2 regions of the Metabacillus sp. cB07 genome follow, and region 1 is predicted to be linked to the other one. Evidence: predicted binding sites of a transcription regulator. Region 1 holds the regulator's gene; the other holds the start of a gene.
The links. Region 1 encodes LexA, which represses DNA repair genes until DNA is damaged. Its sites were predicted from a motif close to CGAACATATGTTCG; they were not measured.

Region 1 (7,514 bases):
AACATAGTGTTGACGCATTATATGACATGGAATATAATAAGATTAAGTTAAGAAAAGGAGGGAATACAATGGGTGATACGATTCGACGCTCGATGCCCTTATTCCCGATCGGAATTGTCATGCAGCTGACAGAACTCTCTGCCAGGCAAATTCGATATTATGAAGAAAACGGCTTGATTTTCCCTGCAAGAACAGAAGGGAACAGACGCCTATTTTCATTTAATGATGTAGATACGCTTCTTGAAATAAGAAGCCTTATCGAACAAGGCATTAACATGGCCGGCATCAAGCAGATTTTTTCTTCTAAGGATAAAAGTATGGAACGCGAAGAAGAAGGCCAGCCTAAAAAAGTGGAAAAACCGGATCTGACCGACGCTGAACTCAGAAAGCTGCTGAAAGCTGAACTGATGCAGGCCGGAAGGTTCCAGAGATCATCGCTCAGACAGGGTGACATGTCTAGATTTTTCCATTAATTAACGCAGCTTCACTTTATTTTTCACAATAAATATTACTTAGTATTGTTAGGAGAGGATTTTCACAATGGCAAAGTATTCGAGAGAAGATATTGTACGCTTAGTACAAGAAGAAAACGTAAAATACATCAGACTGCAGTTCACGGACATCCTTGGAACAATCAAAAACGTAGAAATTCCTGCAAGCCAGCTTGAAAAAGCACTTGACAACAAATGCATGTTTGACGGATCTTCAATTGAAGGATTTGTCCGCATTGAAGAATCTGACATGTATCTGTATCCTGATCTTGATACGTTTGTTATTTTCCCTTGGACATCTGAAAAAGGCAAAGTTGCACGTTTCATCTGCGACATCTACAGCCCGGACGGCACACCATTTGATGGAGATCCGCGCAACAACTTAAGACGTATGCTGAAAGAAATGGAAGACCTTGGATTCACTGACTTCAACCTTGGGCCTGAGCCGGAATTCTTCCTTTTCAAGCTTGACGAAAAAGGAGAACCAACTCTTGAGCTGAACGATCACGGCGGCTACTTCGACCTTGCTCCGACTGACCTTGGAGAAAACTGCAGACGTGACATCGTGCTTGAGCTTGAAGAAATGGGCTTTGAAATTGAAGCATCTCACCATGAGGTAGCTCCTGGCCAGCATGAAATCGACTTCAAATATGCCGGTGCAGTAAAAGCTTGTGATGATATCCAAACATTCAAACTTGTTGTTAAAACAATTGCGCGCAAACACGGATTGCATGCTACATTCATGCCGAAGCCGCTGTTTGGAGTAAATGGATCTGGAATGCACATGAACCTCTCTCTTTTCAAAGACGGAGTGAACTCATTCTATGACAAAAACAGTGAACTTGAGCTGAGCGAAACAGCGAGACATTTCATTGCCGGCGTAATCAAGCATGCACCAAACTTTACAGCTGTTACGAATCCGACAGTTAACTCATATAAACGTCTAGTACCTGGCTACGAGGCACCATGCTATGTTGCCTGGTCTGCACAAAACAGAAGCCCGCTTATCCGTATCCCTGCTTCACGCGGACTAAGCACACGCGTAGAAGTGCGCAGTGTTGACCCTTCTGCAAACCCGTACCTTGCAATGAGCGTATTGCTTGCTGCTGGTCTTGACGGCATTAAAAACAAACTTGCTGCTCCAAAACCGATTGACCGCAACATCTATGTCATGACGAAAGAAGAGCGTGTTGAGAATGGAATCGTAGATCTTCCTGCAACATTAGCACAGGCTCTTGATCTTCTGAAAACAGACGAAGTAATCATCAACGCACTTGGCGAGCATTTGTTTGAGCATTTTGTAGAAGCGAAAGAAATCGAATGGGATATGTTCCGCACTCAAGTTCACCCATGGGAACGCGAGCAGTACATGTCTCAATACTAAGAATCACACTCAAAAACCTCAGCTGTCTGCTGAGGTTTTTTTGCACAATCAAGCTTTTTAGTCAATTCCATCTGATTTTCTTTTTTGAAGATAGTCCTTCAGCAGCCTCATTATGGCTATTACGGCAAGTATGGAACCAACTGCAATCCCGGATAAAGCGACCACGAGTGAAATGTATTCAAAAATAGAGTAATTTGCAAGCTTGTTCCAGCTTATGCTGCCTTTCCAGTCCTCAATGACAAGGTTCATGCCATAGATTCCGGAAATAACCGTATAAGTAGTAAGGATCAGCAGCAGGGAATTGTGGCGTTTGCTGGCCAGCTTCTCCTGGTTTTGATAAAGACTGTCCATCGTATTCTTCACTTCTTTATAGAGGGTCTCAATTTTGAACCTGTCTTTCATCATAACAGAAAGCTCCTGGCCTTCCGTTCTGCTGCTGATTTCTGAAAAGATATACTTAGCGGTGAAATTAGCAATCGAGCGGATCAGACCTTCCATTTTATCCTGTTTCTGATCAATGTAGAGCTGTGAATAGCTGTATGAAAGCTTTAGAAGAACAATTTTATAGAAAAGATGCAGGATGAGATTGTAGTAGAGCTGTCCAACCATTTCTTCCGCGGTCACGTTCTCCTGACCCACATCATTCGTAATTTTAGTGAATGTATGATCACTCACAACGTGAAAGCTGCCGGGTGACCACCTGTCGTAAATGTGATCCTTAAGATAGTGGTCTATATATGCGGAATTGCTTGCGGACATATACGGCCTGCCGTTTTGATCATAGCCATTTATGTGGCCTATTCGAAAAAGAGTATCCGAAGAAATCTCTGCGTCCTTTTCTGTCAAAAGATAACTGCTGACAAACATTCTCTCGTCAATAAAGTAGGGAAGGCTTCCAAGGTAAGTTGACTGGCTGTTTTCACTTTTTTCTATATACGGGACAACAGAGGGGCACAGCTCTTCAAAAATAAAATCCTGAATCTTTTCGTAAGTGCCCTGTCCTGAATGAAGAACAGTTCCTTTTTCTTCTGTAATAAATGGTTCAAGAACCCTGAAGTGATCCATAAAATCGAGTGCATCGCTCAGTGACCATGTATTGCTGTTTGATGTCAGCTCTGTCCTTATGGTGATCATTCCGACAGAAAAAGGGCATATATACAGATCGATTGAGTGGACATTGAAAGAATATTCATTTACAGCTGTACGAAGCGTGCATTTTCTGTCAAAGGATTTTGAGTATCGATTTATAGCCTTATCCTGATGCTGATCCGGAAAGAGAATCTGTTCTATGTACGGCATAAAATAATGTTTCAGGCGTTTATGGGGAAGACTTGTTTTCTCTCCGTAAAATTTTGTCTGCTGGGCGCTGCTGTTAATGCTGAAAAATTCAAATCCGTTCGCCTTAAGTTCATCAGTCAGCTGGGAGATGCAGTCGCTGTCCCATGAAAAAGGAAAAATAAATTGGGCATTCGCCCGCAGAATGGCCGGTTCTTTTGTCATAGGCACCCTCTCATCTTTTTTTCATTATTATGTTCCCCTGAGAGAAGGCTGCAAAACAGGCAAATAAAAAAACTTTGCCTGTAAAAGCAAAGTTTTTAGTGTATGTTTCTATAAACTCCAACAACTTTTCCCAGGATGACAACATGTCTGAGAATAATCGGTTCAAGTGTAGAGTTTTCCGGCTGAAGGCGCACGTAATCTTTCTCTTTGAAAAAACGTTTGACAGTTGCCTCATCATCCTCTGTCATGGCAACAACGATATCCCCGTTGTTTGCAGTGTTCTGCTGTTTGACAATAACCATGTCCCCGTCAAGAATACCGGCTTCAATCATACTGTCTCCCATAATCTCGAGCATGAAGATCTGATCATCGGATGCGGCGAACGTATCTGGAAGAGGAAAATATTCCTCGACGTTTTCAATGGCTGTGATCGGGGAACCGGCTGTTACTTTCCCGATTACAGGAACGTTAATCACGCTTGAACGCGGAATCATCGCTGTCTCATCTTCTAATATTTCGATCGCTCTCGGCTTTGTCGGATCCCGTCTGATCAGCCCTTTGCTTTCAAGCCTGGCAAGATGGCCGTGCACAGTTGAGCTCGAAGCAAGGCCCACTGCTTCGCCGATCTCACGGACTGATGGCGGATATCCTTTCTTTTGTACTTCAAGCTTAATAAAAGTGAGGATATCCTGCTGCCTCTTTGAAAGTTTTGTCATTTTATCCACCTCGCGTCCTGTAATTTATGTTGATTATAGCATGTTTTTCCTGCATATACAAACATAAGTTCGAAAAACGGCGTTGACAGAAACGTTTGTTCGCATTATACTGAAAGTATCAAATATACGAACAAACATTCTATTAAGGTGGGGATTGAGTTGAAAGGTTCATTATCTTACGTTATTTCTTTCTTTGCAGTTGTCATTGTAGCTGTCTTTGCATTATCATACACAGGAGAAAAAGAAAGCCTTGATCATTATGTATCCATTGAAATAGCAGAAGGTGACAGTATATGGAGCCTTGCAGATCAATATGAAGAGCATCACCGCATGTCCAAAACCGATTTCGTTGAATGGGTTCAGGATAAAAACGGACTGCCGACAGCTGTGATCAAGTCAGGAGATTCTGTGGTTCTTCCTATTGATAAACAAACCTACCATGACGGGACACAGCTTGCATCAAGAAAATAGGGAAGTGAGAACACTGAACGCAATCATCTACTGCAGAGTCAGCACTAGAAAAGAAGAACAAGAGACATCACTCGCCCGGCAAAAAGAAGAACTTTTGGCCCTTTCAGCAGCACATGGCATGAATGTGGAAAAGATTATTGAGGAACAGGCGAGCGGATATGAGGTTGAAAGAGAAGGTATTTTTGAAATATTTGACTGTATAAAGGAACAGAAAATTGAGGCCATTGTTATTCAGGATGAGACAAGACTGGGGAGAGGGAACGCCCGGATCGCCCTTATTCATTTTTTCGCAAAAGAAGGCATTACGATCTATACGGCCACGCAGAATGGAAAGCTTTTTTTGTCTGAAGCCGATTCCATGGTTCTGGAAATTGTAAGCATTGTTGAAGAATATCAGCGGAAAATCCATAATCTGAAAATCAAAAGAGGTATGCAGAGAGCGGTTGAAAAAGGGTATAAACCTCAGAGGAATCTTACTAACAGAGATAAAGGGAGCGGCAGAGAGAAAAAGGAAGTGCCTGTCAGCGAGATTATCAGGCTTAAACAGAATAAACTGACATTCTCAGAGATTGCGGCTACCTTAAGAGGTTTTGGATACGAGGTTTCTAAAGCGACAGTACATAGAAGATATCAGGAGCACATGAAAGAGGAACAGGTCTAATCTGTTGTTTTTTGCCCCCATATCTAGTACGATATGATAGTAAATCTGTATTAGGTAAAGGAGCTGCAGTCATGCTGCCAAAAGAAAAGATGGCAAGAATCAACACCTTGTCCAGAAAATCAAAAACGTCCGGTCTTTCTCCGGAAGAAAAACAGGAACAGCAATCACTCAGACAGGAATATCTTAAGGCATTCCGGGGTTCTATGAAAAATACATTAAAAGGCGTTACAGTCCTGGATCCAAACGGGAACGATGTAACACCTGAAAAATTAAAAGAAGAACGCAGACGCGATCTGCATTAATCGCTGGAATACGTCAATTTTTGATGTATTCCTTTTCATTTTGCACATAATACATTAGAATAGGTTCTTACACTTCTCATTTTTGCATTTCCATGCGAAATGGTTGTATGAATAGGGCAGTAAAGCTATGATAAAAAAGTAGAATGTTATTTCTGAAAGGATGATCAATTAATGTCACATTCAATTCAAGACTTATCAATTGCTACCATTCGAACGCTGTCGATTGATGCGATTGAAAAAGCAAAATCAGGACATCCTGGAATGCCTATGGGGGCAGCTCCAATGGCGTATTCGCTTTGGACGCAATTTATGAATCACAATCCTAAAAATCCTGAATGGTTTAACCGCGACCGTTTTGTATTATCTGCAGGTCACGGGTCTATGCTGCTGTACAGCCTTCTTCATTTATCAGGCTATGATTTAACGATGGATGATCTTAAAGAATTCAGACAATGGGGAAGCAAAACACCGGGACACCCTGAATTCCGCCACACAGCAGGTGTAGATGCAACAACAGGTCCGCTTGGCCAGGGAATTGGGATGGCTGTCGGAATGGCTATGGCAGAACGTCATCTTGCACATACATATAACCAAGAGTCTTACCCGGTTGTCGACCACTTCACATATGCAATCTGCGGAGATGGTGACCTGATGGAAGGAATCTCTTCTGAGGCAGCTTCCCTTGCAGGGCATTTAAAGCTTGGCAAATTAGTTGTTCTTTATGATTCTAACGACATTTCTCTCGATGGAGACCTTGACCGCTCATTCTCTGAAAACGTGGAAGACCGTTTCAAAGCAATCGGCTGGCAGGTCATTCGGGTAGAAGACGGCAACAACCTTAAAGAAATTGCTAAAGCGATTGAAGCTGCTAAGCAAGATGAAACTCACCCTACTCTGATTGAAGTGAAAACGACAATCGGCTACGGATCACCGAATATGTCAGGGAAATCAGATGTTCACGGCAAGCCGCTTGGATCAGATGAAATCAAACTGACAAAAGAAGCATATGCATGGACATTCGATCAGGACTTCCACGTTCCTGACGAAGTGTATGCTCATTTCAAAGAGTCGGCAGAACAGTTCGGTTCGAAAAAAGAACAAGAATGGAACGCTCTTTTTGACAGCTATAAAAAAGAATTCCCTGATCTTGCAAAAGCTCTTGAGGCAGGAATTAAGGGCGAGCTTCCTGAAAACTGGGATTCCGAAGTGCCTGTATATGAAGACGGCAAAGCACTTGCTTCACGTGCTTCTTCCGGTGAAGTGTTAAATGGCCTTGCGAAAAATGTTCCATACATTTTCGGAGGATCAGCTGACCTTGCAGGTTCAAACAATACTTCTATTAAGGGAGCAGCAGATTTCACAGCTGAGGACTACAGCGGACGCAACATCTGGTTCGGTGTCCGTGAATTCGCAATGGGTGCTGCACTAAACGGCATGGCGCTGCATGGCGGTCTTCGCGTTTACGGCGGAACGTTCTTTGTATTCTCTGACTACCTGCGTCCGGCAATTCGTCTTGCTGCTTTAATGGGTCTGCCGGTAACATATGTATTCACTCATGACAGTATTGCTGTAGGAGAAGACGGCCCTACTCATGAGCCGATTGAACAGCTTCCTGCCTTGCGTGCAATGCCGAACCTGTCTGTTATCCGTCCGGCAGACGGCAATGAGACTGCTGCTGCATGGAGACTTGCGCTTCAATCTGAAACGGCACCGACAGCACTTGTTCTTACCCGTCAGAATCTAAAAACGATCAAAGGTACGTCTGAAACGGCATATGAAGGAGTTTCCAAAGGAGCTTATACAATTTCTCCTAGCAAAAAGGAAACAGCTGACGCACTTCTTTTAGCATCAGGTTCTGAAGTGGGACTTGCTATCGAAGCGCAGGATGCTCTTCAAAAAGAAGGCATTGATGTTGCGGTTGTAAGCATGCCGTCATGGAACCGTTTCGAAAGCCAGTCAAAAGAGTACCGCGCTTCCGTTCTTCCAAAA
Region 2 (7,514 bases), 1.1 Mb from region 1:
GCAGCAGCTTGTTTGCTCTCAGTCCCATTGGTCTTTTTGTTAACTCCTGCCTTATTACGGCCAAGGGAAGAAAAATCAGAAAAAATCGAAAAGGTTGATTTTAGCAAAAGGACAATTAGGCTCTCTCTCCTCAGGGGATTGATCGCGGCGTTTCTGCTTCAGGGCGTATTTGCTTCTACTGTAAGCTATTACCTGACCAGGCAATACGGAATGCACGTTCCTATAACAGATGGCCTGATGATTGCTTCTGGAGCCGCATCGGGCCTGCTGCTTGGCTTAAGATGGACATGGGAACCGTTTCTTGCTCCATTTATAGGTCATGTTTCTGACGGAAAACTTGGCAGGCATCCTCTTTTGTTCATTGCATTACTCATGACAGGCTGTTTATTTCCGCTTATCAATTGTCAGCTTCCGTTTTTCATTTGGGCATCGATCATCGTGCTTCTCCTGATTTGCTCAACCATTATTACAACGTTAACCGATGTATTAGTATCTGATGCTGCTTCCGCAATGAAGCAAAAGACAGCCATTATAACAAAATACTCTATGGCTGCTGACCTCGGAGCTGCATTAGGACCGCTATCTGCTTATCTTGTAATAGAAAAAGGAACGACATTCCTTTACTTCTGTTCATGCTTGAGTTTGTTTCTGGCATGGATTTCAAAAAAAGAGTACAGGAAGTCTGAAGGAAACCGAGTATATAAGCGAAAAGAAGAACAAACAGCCTGAAAAGGATAATTCGAGATGGATGTCCGCAAAAAAAAAGTGCATGATCATGATCGTGCACTCTTACTGAGGACTTCCCTATTCTTTTGAAGCCTTCCCAATCACATAATCTGTGCTGATCAGGCCAAACTGTCTGCTGTCCCTGCTGACAAGACGGTTGTCACCCATAACGAAAAGACAGCCTTCTGGAATCGTTTTTTTGCCCGTAATCTCCTCAAGCGTGAAATTGCCGGTCAACTTTCCCATGTTCAGATCTTTTTTGACCGGGTTCAGATAAGGTTCTTTCACTGCTTTTCCGTTAATGTAAAGCTTGTCGTTCTTATATTCCAGCTCATCTCCCGGCAAACCGATAATTCTCTTTATGTAGGCCTCTTTTTCCCCTGGAGGCTGAAAGACAACAATATCAAATCGTTTCAGGTCAAATAACCGGTGGTTTACTTTATTAATAGACAGAAGGTGGCCCGCAGTCAGAGTAGGCTGCATCGAAACCCCTTCCACCCTGTAGTCGACAAATAGAAGATTTTTTATAGTAAGTATGAGCAAAAAGGTGATGACGGCAGACAAAAACCAGTATCTTTTTCTCATCTTTACTCCCCCGTAAAAAAATTAATGGCCTCGTTTCCTCTCAAGCATTCTGACATTCAGGCGCTTTTCCACCTGCTTGCCGATCAGCCAGAGCAGAAAAATAACAACCGCAGCGATAAGCGTTCTTTCGGGCTGCGTGATGATGGCACGCAGGTCATATCCAATAAAGCTGACCAGGAAAATCATCACGAGCTTCCCGGACATCACAGCAAGACAGAACTGCCAGATGCTGACCTTCGACAGGCCGGCCACCACATTGACGGCAGCAGACGGCGTAAATGGAAAGCACAGCAGGATAAATAAAGGTCCGAATCCATGCCTTTCAATCCATCCCATCATTTTCTGCACAGATTGATGACGGCTTATAAATCTGAAAAACCGCTCCTGCCCGTACTTTCTTACAAGAAAAAACAGGATGAGCGCTCCGAGACAGCTTCCAATCCAGGAATACAAAAAGCCGAACCATAACCCGTACGAATTGGCATTCGCTACAATAAACACAACCAGAGGCAAAAAGGGAAGAAATGCCTCAAGCAAAGGAAGCCCAATGCCAAGCACCGGTCCAAACGATTTGTAATCCTTAAAGAATTCCATCATTCTTTCAATTGTAAAATAATCCAGTATTGCCTGAAGTTCCATCCTGCAAGCTCCTTCTATCTTTCTCTATGCTCATATTCTACACGTTTGTGCAGAGACTTTAAACATTGAGCATTTTTTCAGGAACTGCCTGCATAAAAGCAGCTTGCATTTCGTATACTGATAAAGTAAAATAAAACCGAACATACGTTCTTTTTATCATGTTGAAGCGAGGTTTTTGCGATGACAAGAATTCCCTCAGACCTGCGTGATGCGATTGAGATGTCCATCTACCTCCCCATGACCATCTCCATCTTCAGCAGGGATCTGTTAATCATTGAAAAAAGTCCATTCAAGCTGCAGCAGCCCTATCTGAATCTCGTGGAGGAATCACTGAAGCTTGCACAGAAAGACCTTGCTGCAGTGCGCCGCGAGCTGAAAAAAAACAGCATCAAAGTAAGTGAAGTGAAAAGGGATGAAGCTTTTACGATGTATTCCTTTATCTTCAGAGGCTACGAAGAGCAGCACAACTATTTTAATCCGAGAATACGCAATAAGGTATGCGAGCTGATGGAAGAATATTTGTTTAAAGCGGTAAAAGCCTGATTAGTGTTTGTTGAGTTCACGGATAATCTGTTCGTAAATGAAATTTGTCTGCTTTTCCTTTGGAAACATCAGCATATTCATTTTGCGGTGCTCTTCTTCAATTCTTGCCGTAATAATGGTCCGCAGCTGAGCTGTTCTGTAAAGCTGATTTTCAAATGACGAAGAGGAAACCGGTATGGTTTCAATCAGTCCATTCGTAAACAGCACTTCTGTATTGTCAAAATCCGAAGCCGTATAATGCTGGATATGGGCGTGCGATATCCAGGCGCACTGACTCCTGGTTGAGGCCAGTGTAGGAAAAAAGAACATATAGTTTCCGGGGTCAATGACAATCGGCGGCTTATGTGTAATTCCCATAAGGTCCCGTGTCCCCGCCTTTCTTCCCTCATAGCTGCTGCCGAAGTACATGCAGCTCTTGCCTACAATCTCCTGCGGGCTGAGTTTAACGGCAATCTCTTTCTCCGTCTCAATCACCCTTGAATAAAGCTTTCCCATATGCGGATCAGGAAGAATGGCCATCGTGAACCGGTTTGCTATGTAGTCCTTCATAAACTTATTTTCCATCGCTTTCACCTCAATTTTAATAGGAGTAAAGAACTACTTTTAATCTAGCACAATCCCCCTCTGCATTTCTACATTTTTACAATATTTTTACATTATTACGGCTCTGTTCCCAATGACATAGTGCTTTTTTTCTAAAAAGGGAAAACGTGCATAATTTGGTGAAATAAGTTTTCTAAAAATTTTAAATATTTAGTTGATTTCTAGGCTCTTTATCCATATAATTAAAAAAAGGCATCAGGGGTGATCTTTCTTGAAAAACAGGAAAACGTATACCGAGATCATGAAGTCCCGTAACACGCTCAAGATGGAAAAGAAACAGGAAACCGTACTTGATATTTACATTCAAATGGTGTTGGATGAAGCTGTGTTGGCCCGGAAACTGTCCCTCCTTCAGGAAAAGATCGATGAGTCCTTAGACCGAAATGACAAACCGCTGTTTTTTAAACTGGCAAAAGAATATGCAGAATTGAGACTGATTATTTAAAAGAGGCTAAGATCATAACTGGCTCCGAAAATGAAAAAGGTAAATTTGAGCACAAGCTCAAATTTACCTTTTTCTGTTTTATGAAGAAAGTTATCTGCTTCCTTAGCGGACGGATATGAACTTTCTTTCCTTCATCTCAAGGTTCGGACAGGGCCCTGTGTTCTTTAAACAAACATTGAAAAGATTGAACCAAAAAAGATCCGGGTATCACATACTAAAGGATGACACGAGCCGTCTTTTCTCAGTGCCTATGTGTCATTCACATTTTGTTTGGAGGGATTAGTATGGCGATGCTTAAAGTTGGCAATGAAAACGATGCTCCAATTGAAATTTATTATGAAGATCATGGAACCGGAAAACCGGTTGTACTCATTCACGGATGGCCGCTGAGCGGACGCTCATGGGAAAGCCAGGTGCCCGCTCTCATTGATGCCGGCTACAGGGTTATTACATACGACCGCAGGGGATTTGGAAAATCCTCTCAGCCCTATAGCGGCTATGAATATGATACATTCGCAGCCGACCTGAACGGTTTGCTTCAGCATTTAGATCTCCGTGAAGCCACACTTGTCGGATTCTCAATGGGCGGCGGAGAAGTAGCGCGCTATATCAGCACATATGGAACAGAACGTGTGAGCAAAGCAGTGTTCGCCGCAGCCGTTCCTCCTTATCTGTACAAGGCAGAGGATAATCCGGACGGCGGCCTGGATGACGGGGCGATCGAAGAATTCCAAGACGGAATAAAGGGCGACCGAATCGCATTTCTCGATACGTTCACCAAAAATTTCTTTGCAGCAGGCGATAGAACAGACCTTGTCAGCGAGCCATTCCGTCTCTACAACCGGGATATCGCCGCCATGGCGTCCCCGAAGGGAACCCTTGACTGCATCAAAGCTTTCGCCAAAACTGACTTCCGGGACGACCTGAAAAAAATAAACATTCCCACTCTGATTCTTCATGGAGACTCAGACGGAACGGTCCCGCTTGAAGTGAGCGGCAAGCGTACACATGAAATGGTTCAAGGGAGTGAGCTTGTGGTGATTGAAGGCGCCCCTCATGGATTTAACGCTACGCACGCCGAGGAATTTAACCAGGGTTTAATCCGCTTCCTCAATTCTTAAAGGCGGAAGAGTCATCATGAGCAAAAAAACCAGTTTGATTTCCAGACTGGTTTTTGCTTTGCCGCTTGTAACACACAAATAACACATATTGCAGACTGAGGATGTGTCATGTATGAATCCTCAGCAAATCGTGGATATCCTCTTCGGTCAAGGTAAACGGCCTTTTTTCATCGCTATCCACAATTTCATGAATAAGCTGCCGTTTTTTATCCTGCAGCTCGTTCATTTTTTCCTCAATCGTTCCGCGCGTGATGAGCTTGATTACGTTCACTTTATTAGTCTGGCCTATCCGGTGCGCACGGTCTGCTGCCTGCTCCTCTACCGCCGGATTCCACCAAGTATCGAAATGAACGACGGTATCTGCACCCGTTAAGTTTAAACCCGTGCCACCCGCCTTCAGCGAAATGAGAAAAAGATCCCGTTCCCCTGCATTAAAGCGTCTGCACAGGTCAACCCTTTCCGGCATTGCCGTTTGACCATCGAGATAAAAATAGGGCAAACCCTGTACCGCGAGTTTTCTGCCAATCAGATCGAGCATAGAGGTAAACTGGGAAAAAATAAGCACTCTTCTTCCTGAATGACCGGCCTCCTCCAGAATCTTGAGGAGCTGGTCAAATTTTGCCGACCCTCCGCTGTATCCATCAACGAACAGAGAAGGATGGCAGCAGATTTGCCGAAGTCTTGTGATTCCGGCCAGGATTTTCATCCGATTTTTCTGAAGTGTGTCTTTATCCAAATGCTTCAGGGTATCCTCGCGAAGCTTTGCCAGGCAGGCTGCGTACAGCTTCTTCTGCTCAGGGAGCAGCTCGACGATTTCCATTGATTCGACTTTTTCCGGAAGCTCAGGCAGTACTTCCTCCTTCATTCTGCGGAGCAGAAAAGGGCGGATTCTCCTTGCGATCTTTTTTCTTGTGAGCGTGCTGTATTCCTTTAATCCCATGAACAGCTCCGGAAAGACAACATGAAAGATTGACCATAGCTCTTCCCTCGAATTCTCAACAGGTGTGCCTGTCAGCGCGAACCGATGCGAGGCCTGAATTCTTTTCACCGCTCTTGCCGTTTGGGTGAGCGGATTTTTAAAGGCCTGGGCCTCATCATAAAAAACCGTATAAAAAAGCAGTTTTTCATACTCATGGATGTCCTGTCTGATGAGCGGATAGGATGTAATGAGAACATCTGCCGCTGCATGGTCCTGAACGTGCACCGCTCTCTCTGTCCGGCTGCCATCGATAATCATGGTTTTGATTTCCGGTGCAAAGGATTCAATTTCGTTTTTCCAGTTATACAGAAGGGAGGATGGACAAACAATCAGGACTGGCCTTTTCAGCCGGCGGATTTCAGGAAGAACCGAAACAATATACGTGATGCTCTGCAAGGTTTTCCCAAGACCCATATCATCTGCCAGAATTCCTCCAAATCCGTACTTCTCAAGAGATTTCATCCACCTGTATCCGGTCTTTTGATAATCCCTCAGCACCGGTTCCAGCTCCCCTGGAACCGCAAATTCCTTCTCGTCCGGGTGGAGAAGTCCATTAAGCAGCTGCTGAACCGAATCACCGAGCGTCATAGTGCCGGAAACAGGAACCGAATCGAGAAGCTGAAGTCCTTTGATCAGAGGCATTTCAAGCTCTTGTTCCCAGTCCTCCGCCTGTACCGGTGCCGCATTTAAAAACCGGTAAATCTCCTCATATTCTCGTTTTTCAAGGGAAAGCAGCGCCCCGCTCCTCAACCGGTAATACTTCCGCTTTTCCTCGAGAGCCGCCAGCACATTGCGGATTTCCTTTTCGGAAATTCCATCCATTTCAAACTTGAATTCCAGCCAGTTCGTCCGCTCTTTATGCGCCTCCACCTTGATTCTCGGCGGGGCTGCTTCTTTAAATATCCGGCTCCGGACAGCAGTTGTTGCAAGCACTTTGGCAACCTTCTCAACCTTCGGCAGGACATGATACAGGAACTCATATTCCAGTAGTTCATTTTGGAGATAATAGCCGCTGTCCGTCCGGGCAAATGAGCTTTCCTCCATTAGTTTAAGAATCAGATCCTCCTTTTCAACATCCCGGATTATCACCTGCAGAGAGCGTACCTCCTGTTCGTCCAAGGGATTAAAAACGATGTTTCCGTAATGAAATTCAAGTCCCGCAAGCAGCCGGTTTTTCACCCGGTCTAAATATAGCTTCGCTGTAAGCGAAGTTTCCGCTAACCGCCTGGAAATCGTTTCCGATATGGCCACATCCCCGAGTTTCCGGAGCCCCGGCACCACTTTCTCCAGATACAGGCTGACCTGCTGCGGCGGGATTGGGACCGTATTTTTTCCGGATGCAAGGATGACCCGATTCAGTTCGGCCAAGCGCTCGAAATTTTCAGGTTCTAAGTCATACCATGTCCCTGCGGCAAACACCGATTCATAAGGCTTTAACAGGAGCAGCTCCTTTAGACCGTTCACTCTCAGCACATATCCTGATCCTTCTTCATACAAATCAAATTGAAGCGGCAGGATGCCTTCTGACAAATGAAGTCCCGAATAAATCTCTCCGTTGACCTCAAGCTCTATATTGGGCGCTTTTATAAGGGCCGGCAGGAGCAGATTCCATGAAATAGGAGAGAGGAGAATCTGAGGGCCTTCCTCAGTCCTCTCATTCCGTACGATCCTGACAAGCTGCTGAAAGACAGCATCCGTCTCTTTTGTGAAACAATGAGACTCGGGATCAAACAGGAAGCCGGGCGCAAGCTGAAAGGACTGTCCGCTTTTAAGCTGTTCAAGAAAAGCCCTCGGTTTCACGATTTTTACCGGTCCAACCGTAATCTCCAGTGCAAACAAAATCCCTCCGTCTTCCCTTGATACCGGCTTAAAC

Region 2: the regulator LexA is predicted to act here: its motif matches at 2,088-2,101, upstream of JOJ89_RS04540 (YhjD family protein).

Annotation. Positions count from the first base shown of each region.
Region 1 covers NZ_CP069296.1:1,983,324-1,990,837, forward strand. The annotation lists gene JOJ89_RS09930 (MerR family transcriptional regulator) at 69-473, shown strand; gene glnA (type I glutamate--ammonia ligase) at 541-1,875, shown strand; gene JOJ89_RS09940 (magnesium transporter CorA family protein) at 1,933-3,375, opposite strand; gene lexA (transcriptional repressor LexA) at 3,471-4,091, opposite strand; gene yneA (cell division suppressor protein YneA) at 4,251-4,562, shown strand; gene JOJ89_RS09955 (YneB family resolvase-like protein) at 4,576-5,223, shown strand; gene JOJ89_RS09960 (DUF896 domain-containing protein) at 5,295-5,525, shown strand; gene tkt (transketolase) at 5,697-7,514, shown strand, end outside.
Region 2 covers NZ_CP069296.1:890,428-897,941, reverse strand. The annotation lists gene JOJ89_RS04555 (MFS transporter) at 1-729, shown strand, start outside; gene lepB (signal peptidase I) at 805-1,311, opposite strand; gene JOJ89_RS04545 (TVP38/TMEM64 family protein) at 1,333-1,950, opposite strand; gene JOJ89_RS04540 (YhjD family protein) at 2,131-2,493, shown strand; gene JOJ89_RS04535 (competence protein ComK) at 2,494-3,057, opposite strand; gene JOJ89_RS04530 (IDEAL domain-containing protein) at 3,308-3,541, shown strand; gene JOJ89_RS04525 (alpha/beta fold hydrolase) at 3,826-4,662, shown strand; gene JOJ89_RS04520 (DEAD/DEAH box helicase) at 4,769-7,514, opposite strand, start outside.